Regions from separate parts of the Arthrobacter sp. Z1-9 genome, predicted to be linked through region 1. Evidence: riboswitches for the same ligand, from Rfam matches in the RefSeq annotation. Region 1 holds a riboswitch; the other holds the start of a gene.

Evidence for each region. Region 1 has a riboswitch for thiamine pyrophosphate ahead of M1D93_RS18530 (ECF transporter S component). Riboswitches for the same ligand answer to the same signal wherever they lie in the genome.
Region 2: another riboswitch for thiamine pyrophosphate. It lies ahead of thiO (glycine oxidase ThiO); the one in region 1 lies ahead of M1D93_RS18530 (ECF transporter S component).

Annotation. Positions count from the first base shown of each region.
Region 1 covers NZ_CP096456.1:4,004,076-4,007,305, reverse strand. The annotation lists gene M1D93_RS18545 (DUF4383 domain-containing protein) at 1-328, opposite strand, end outside; gene M1D93_RS18540 (hypothetical protein) at 448-657, opposite strand; gene M1D93_RS18535 (heme-degrading domain-containing protein) at 750-1,292, opposite strand; TPP riboswitch at 1,365-1,505, shown strand; gene M1D93_RS18530 (ECF transporter S component) at 1,571-2,194, shown strand; gene M1D93_RS18525 (ABC transporter ATP-binding protein) at 2,194-3,230, shown strand, end outside.
Region 2 covers NZ_CP096456.1:2,788,491-2,791,720, reverse strand. The annotation lists gene M1D93_RS12875 (RNB domain-containing ribonuclease) at 1-634, opposite strand, end outside; gene thiE (thiamine phosphate synthase) at 696-1,433, opposite strand; TPP riboswitch at 1,461-1,579, shown strand; gene thiO (glycine oxidase ThiO) at 1,572-2,924, shown strand; gene thiS (sulfur carrier protein ThiS) at 2,921-3,157, shown strand; gene M1D93_RS12855 (thiazole synthase) at 3,162-3,230, shown strand, end outside.

The DNA.
Region 1 (3,230 bases):
GATCGCCCACCAGGAGGCCGTAGAGCCAGAGGACCAGGTAAACAACGCCCCCGTAGATGAGGAAGCTCCTTGCCTGCTGGTGGGTTCTGGCCAGCAAAAGTCCCGCCGCCCCGAAGGCCAGGTGCACGATGTTGTGCAGGATGGATACCTGGAAAACGCCCAACAGCAAGGCTCCCGAGCGGTGCCCGGCCATGCCCAGGGCTTCATAGTTAGTGGTGATCCCGGGGATGAACCCCAGGACACCGACCAGCAGGAAGAGGGCGCCGGTTGCAAGCGCGGCCTTTTGCAGGCCGGTCCTCGCTCCGGTGGCCCGGGTGCTGATTGTCATGACCTGTCTCCTCAAAAGCCGGGAGACAACATAGTAAGCATGGTTACTAATAAAAGCTAAGGACGCTTTGCATCCTGCTGGACGGCGGCCGCTGCGCGGCCCCTGTGGCCGGGTGGTGCTCACCCCTCCGAGGTGCTCCACATGTAGGGATTGGCATGGTGCCCGCCGCGCCGGCCGTGCTCGTACCCTTGCTGCCAGGCTTTCCCGACGGCGGACACAAGTTCCGCCAGCAGGGGATAGTAGGGGTGGTCCGGGCCGATGTAGATCATTTCCTCGGCGGCCTTGTCCACCGCCGCCCGCACCTGGTTTTCGGCTGCAGGACCAATCATGGCGTCCTCCTGTGTGGAACTCCGGCCGCTCGCCTCGAATGTACTCCCGGCATGTGGCGGAGTCCATAGCGAACTCGTTGAGGCCCCCGACGTCAGTCCGTCCACATGGAACCGAGGACCTCGCGCAGGGCCTGTACCACCAGGTCATGGTCCTGCACCTGCGGAAGCCCGGAAACAGTCACCGTTGCGACTGCACCCACCCCCGTGACGTACACAGGGAACGAGCCTCCGTGGGCCGCATAGCGGCTCTGATCGAACGAGGCGTTGTCCTCGATCCGTCCGCCATTGAGCCGGCCGCGCAGCCCCACCAGCAGGGAGGGCACCTCATACCGGGCGGCGGTGCGCTGCTTGGCGCGGATCCAGTGCTCGTTGTCCGGCGTGGCGCCGGGCAGCGCCACATGGAACAGCACCTGCTCGCCCTTGGTGATGTCTATCGCGATGGGAAACTGGCCCTCCTTGCCCAGCTCCACGAGCAGCAGCCCCAGATTCAGTGCATCATCCAGGGAGAAGCCGGGAAACTGGAGCTCGTGGATCTCCCCTTCGATCCGGGCGATGAGCGCTTGCAGGGATCCCTCCGGCTGGACGGCATCGGAATCCGGATCGAACTCGGTCACATGCGGGGAATTGGCAGTCATGGCCCACAATCTACCCCTCCTCCGGTGTAAACTGGACCCCGCCCACAAGGGCGATTATTTACCGACAGAATCATTCAACGACAGGGGAGCGCCGCCGTCGGGCATCACTGGCCATGCCAGGATCCGCAGGTGGGCGCTGAGAGTGCGGATAGCCGCAGACCCTCGAACCTGATCCGGTTAGTACCGGCGCAAGGGAGTCGAGTTCTCGAAGTGTGCGGCAACGGCGGCAGCGCCGGTTGCTGTATCCACTTTCCCCTCCTGTTCCTCAGGAGGATCACATGGCAACGACAGCAATCAAGAAGACCACCAGCAAGTCCTGGCGCGTTGTGGACATCGTGGTGGCAGCCCTCATCGCCATCGCCGGCGGCGTTATTTTCTGGGCCTGGTCCCAGGGCGCAGCCGCAGTCTCGGCACCGATGAACGCCGTCTATCCGCCCCTCACCGGCCTGCTGGCCGGCGGCTGGATGATCCCCGCGGTGCTGGGCATGCTCATCATCCGCAAGCCGGGCGCGGCACTGTTCTGCGAAACAGTGGCCGCCACGGGTGAGCTGCTGATGGGCTCGCAGTACGGTGCCTCCGTGCTGTTCTCCGGGTTTGTCCAGGGTCTGGGCGCCGAGATCATCTTCGCGATCTTCGTGTACCGGAAGTTCAACCTGCCGGTATCACTGCTCGCCGGCGCAGCTGCGGGTCTTTTCTGCGGCCTGAACGATTCCTTTGCGCCCTGGGGCTGGAACATCGCCTACTCCGGCGGGGACAAGCTGGCATACATCATCTTCACCGCCATCTCCGGCGCCGTGATTGCCGGGGCTTTGTCCTGGATCGCCACCCGCGGCCTGGCCAGGACCGGTGTCCTGAGCTCCTTTGCGTCACGCAAGGCGGCAGCGGAGCCCGTCTTTTCCTGATGACTGCTCCTTCCCTTTCCGGCGCTGCGGTGGCGGCGCGGCCGGCTGCAGTCACCGCCCGCGGCTGGGGCTGGCGGCACGCCGGGCGGTCCAAGCCTGCTGTCCGTGCCCTCGACCTGGACATTCAACCGGGTGAACGCGTGCTCCTGCTGGGACCCTCCGGCGCCGGCAAGTCCACGCTCCTCCACGCGCTGGCAGGGGTGCTGGGGGATGCGAATGACGACGACGGCGAGGCCGGCGATTCCGATGAGTCCGGTTCGCTGCTGATCGACGGGGCCTCCCCCCGGGACCAGCGCGGCCGGGCCGGGTTGATGCAGCAGGACCCGGAGACCCAGGTTGTCCTCTCGCGCGTGGGTGACGATGTTGCCTTCGGCGCCGAGAGCCTCGCCGTGCCCCGTGGCGACATCTGGGCACGGGTGCATGAAGCGCTGGAGGACGTCGGACTTTCGCACCTGCCGCCGGACCACCCGACGTCGGCGCTGTCCGGCGGGCAGAAGCAGCGGCTTGCGCTCGCGGGCATCCTGGCCATGCGGCCGGGATTGATTCTCCTCGACGAGCCGACGGCCAACCTGGACCCTGCCGGGGTGGTGGAGGTGCGCGACGCCGTGGGCCGCTGCCTGGACAAGACCGGCGCCACCCTGGTGGTGGTGGAGCACCGGGTGGCCGTGTGGAAGGACCTGGTGGACCGGATTGTGGTGCTGCAGCCCGGCTCTTCGACCGATTCCGCCGTGTTGCTGGACGGGCCGCCGGACCAGGTCCTTAGCGAAGCCCGCAGCATGCTGATCGCGGCCGGGGTCTGGGTGCCCGGCTACGTCCCTCCGACCCGCCTCCGTGCTGCCGGTTCGGCTCCCGGGACTGGCGACCTGCTGCTTGCTGCCGAGGAGCTGGCGGTGTCGCGTGAACGTGCCCGCCGCAAAGGCTTTCGGAAGGTGCCGCCGGTGCCGGTGCAGCAGGGTATCTCCGCGCAGGTCCGCGCCGGGCAGGCGCTGGCTGTCACCGGGCCGAATGGAGCGGGAAAATCGACCCTCGCGCTGAC
Region 2 (3,230 bases), 1.2 Mb from region 1:
TCGCACCCCCGCGGGCCCGTTCAAGGTCCACCCGCTTGAGCCCCACTTCCCTCAGGAGCTGCAGCACCGGCGAGGCGGTGCCGGCGTCGAGCTCCGCCTGCACGCCCTTGTAGCTCAGTTTCGCGCGGCTGCGCATCCGGGCCCGCTTCACGGCCACGGACGTCACCTCGGCGGCGCTGTCCAGGCGGAAGTCCCAGACGAACGCCGGGCAGTCCTGGCCGGGGAGGAGGCTGCCCGCTTGTTCGCTGATGACTTCCGGATGCAGCGGGATCCGCCCGTCGGGGGCGTAGAACGTCTGGCCCCGGCGGCGTGTTTCGGCATCCAGGGGCCCGCCGGGGGCCACAAACGCCGGCACGTCGGCGATGGCGTACAGCACGTGGTAGCCGTCACCGTCGGCTTCAATAAACAGCGCCTGATCCAGGTCGGTGGACGAGGCCGGGTCGATGGTGATGAATTCGACGGCGGTGAGGTCGTACGCGGGGAGCTGCAGGGATTCAACGGCCGTTTTCGCGTCAGCCACCGCATCCTCAGGGTAGGCGCCCGGCAGCTCCAGTTCTGTCCTCAGGGCACTGAGTGCTTCCTCAAGCGCGTTGTTGTGCTCGTGGACGTTGGGGGCCAGCCGATGGTGTGACACGAAAGCCAGCCTAGCCCGAATCCGGGCCGGAATGCAGGCATCCGGCCCCGGAGCGGCGATGTCAGGAGGAGGGGGCATCCAGGGCGGCGAGCAGCGCGGCGGCGGCGGCTGCGGGATCGCTCGCTTCCGTAATGGCCCGGACCACCACAATCCTCCGTGCGCCTGCGTCCACCACCTGCTCCACGTTGCCGTGGTCAATGCCGCCGATCGCGAACCAGGGAACACCGCCGTCGGACTGTCCCTCCTGCTCCGCCGGCCGGGCAGCTTCGGCGGCATAGTTCACCAGCTCCAGTCCCACCCCTGCCCGCCCCGGTTTGGTGGGCGTTGCCCATACCGGACCCACGCAGAAGTAGTCCAGTCCGGCGGGACCGGCGGCCGCACCGAGCGCCGCGTCCACCTGGGCAGGGGTGTGGCTGGACAGGCCGATGGCGGCGTTGCCGTTGAGCAGGGTGCGCGCAGCGTCCAGGGGCAGGTCCTTCTGGCCCACGTGGAAGACGGGTGCCCCGGACAGCACTGCGATGTCGGCGCGGTCGTTGACAGCCCAAAGCCGGCCATGTCGCTCTGCCGCTTCCTTGAGTACCGCCAGGAGTTCCAGCTCCTCTGCTGCTTCGATGGCCTTGTCCCGCAGCTGGATAATGTCCACCCCGCCCGCGAACGCTGCGTCCACGAACTGGTCGAAGTCGCCGCGCTCCCTGCGGGCGTCGGTGCAGAGGTAGAGGCGGGCGGCGTTGACGCCGTTGCTGATCTTGGCGCTGCTGAGGACATCGGTACCGGCGGCCGGGGTGTGGGACACATTCATGGGGGAAAGCCTAGTTCCTCTACACTGGCCTCGTACTGCGGGAGCCCGCGGCAGCTGTCACACAGCGCCGGGCTGAGAGGGCGTCAGAGCCGACCGCTTGACCTGATCCGGCTAATACCGGCGTAGGGAAGGAGACAAATGGGCGCATCATCAGAGCCCCTGACCGCGGACGCGGACAGCACCATCCATGCTGATGTGGCGGTGATTGGCGGGGGAGTTATCGGCCACGGTATCGCGTGGGAGGCGATGCGTTCGGGCCGTTCCGTGGTGGTGATCGATGACGCACCGGGTTCGGGGGCCAGCTGGGCCGCTGCCGGGATGCTTGCCCCGGTGAGCGAGTTGCACTACCAGGAGGAGGACCTCCTCGAATTCATGCTGGATGCCTCGGCCCGCTGGCCCGGTTTTGCCGCCGGCCTCACCGCAGCGTCGGGAACAGATCCGGGATACATTACGACGCCGACCCTCGCCGTGGGTGCCGATGCCGCCGACCGCCGGGCGCTGATGGACCTGCGCGCCGTCCAACAGGCCAACGGCCTTACCGTCGAGCCGCTGACCGTCCGGAGCGCGCGGCAACGTGAGCCCCTGCTCAGCCCCGGGATTGCCTGTGCCCTGGACACCCCGGCCGACCATCAGGTGGATCCGCGGCTGTTGGTGGCGTGCCTGCAGGCCGCATTGGCCCAAGGCACGGCTGACGGCGGCGGGAACAGGGACAAAGCCGCGGAATGTGGCACTGAAGCAGCCGACGTCGTCGGCCGTTATGCCGTACGGGCCAAGGCAGCCGGGCTGCTGTGGCAGGACGGAGCTGTTGCCGGCGTGCGCCTGGCGGGCGGGGGAACCGTGCTGGCCGCGGAAACGGTAGTGGCGAACGGGCTGCACGCGGCAGCACTTGAAGGGCTGCCCGCAGGGCTGAACCTGCAACTGCGGCCCGTCCATGGGGACATCCTGCGGCTGGCAGTGCCCCGGCATCTGCAGCCCCTGGTGACGTCCACGGTCCGCGGGCTGGTGCACGGCGTTCCGGTCTACATCGTTCCCCGCAAGGACGGCACGGTGGTGATCGGGGCAACCCAGCGTGAGGATGCGCCGTCGGCCGCGGACGCCGTATCCGCAGGGGGCGTGTACCAGCTCCTCCGCGACGCGCAGGTACTGGTCCCTGCCGTCGCCGAACTCGAGCTGCTGGAGTCCACCGCCCGCGCCCGCCCCGGAACGCCGGACAATGCGCCGTTGCTGGGGCGCGTTCATGCTCCGGACGCGCCCGCCCGCGGGGAGCCAGGGTCCGTTCCCGGCCTCATCATCGCCACCGGGTTCTTCCGCCACGGCGTCCTGCTGGCACCGGCGGCCGCCGCCGTCTGCCGGGACCTGCTGGACGGCCGCGAGGACCCCCGGTGGACGGCCTTCAACCCCTCCCGCTTTTCCGCCAGCAGCGGCCGCTACACCACCGGCTCAGCCAGCCACGTCCTCACCCACACCTCGCCCACGAAGGAAACAGCATGAACATCACCTTGAACGGAACCCGGCACCCTGTGCCCGAGGGCGCCTCCATCACCGTGCTCGTCAGCCAGGTCACTGGCCGCCCCTTGGCTGCCAACGGGCAGGCAACCGACGGCCAGAAGCTTGGCGTGGCCGTTGCCCATAATTCCGAGGTAGTACCCCGCAGCCAGTGGTTCACCACCGCGCTCGCGGACGGCGACGAGGTCGAACTCGTCACGGCAGTGCAGGGAGGCTGACACCATGACCGAAACCATCACTACTCCAAGCCTGGCGGGCCACGACGATCCGCTGGTGATTGACGGCGTCGCG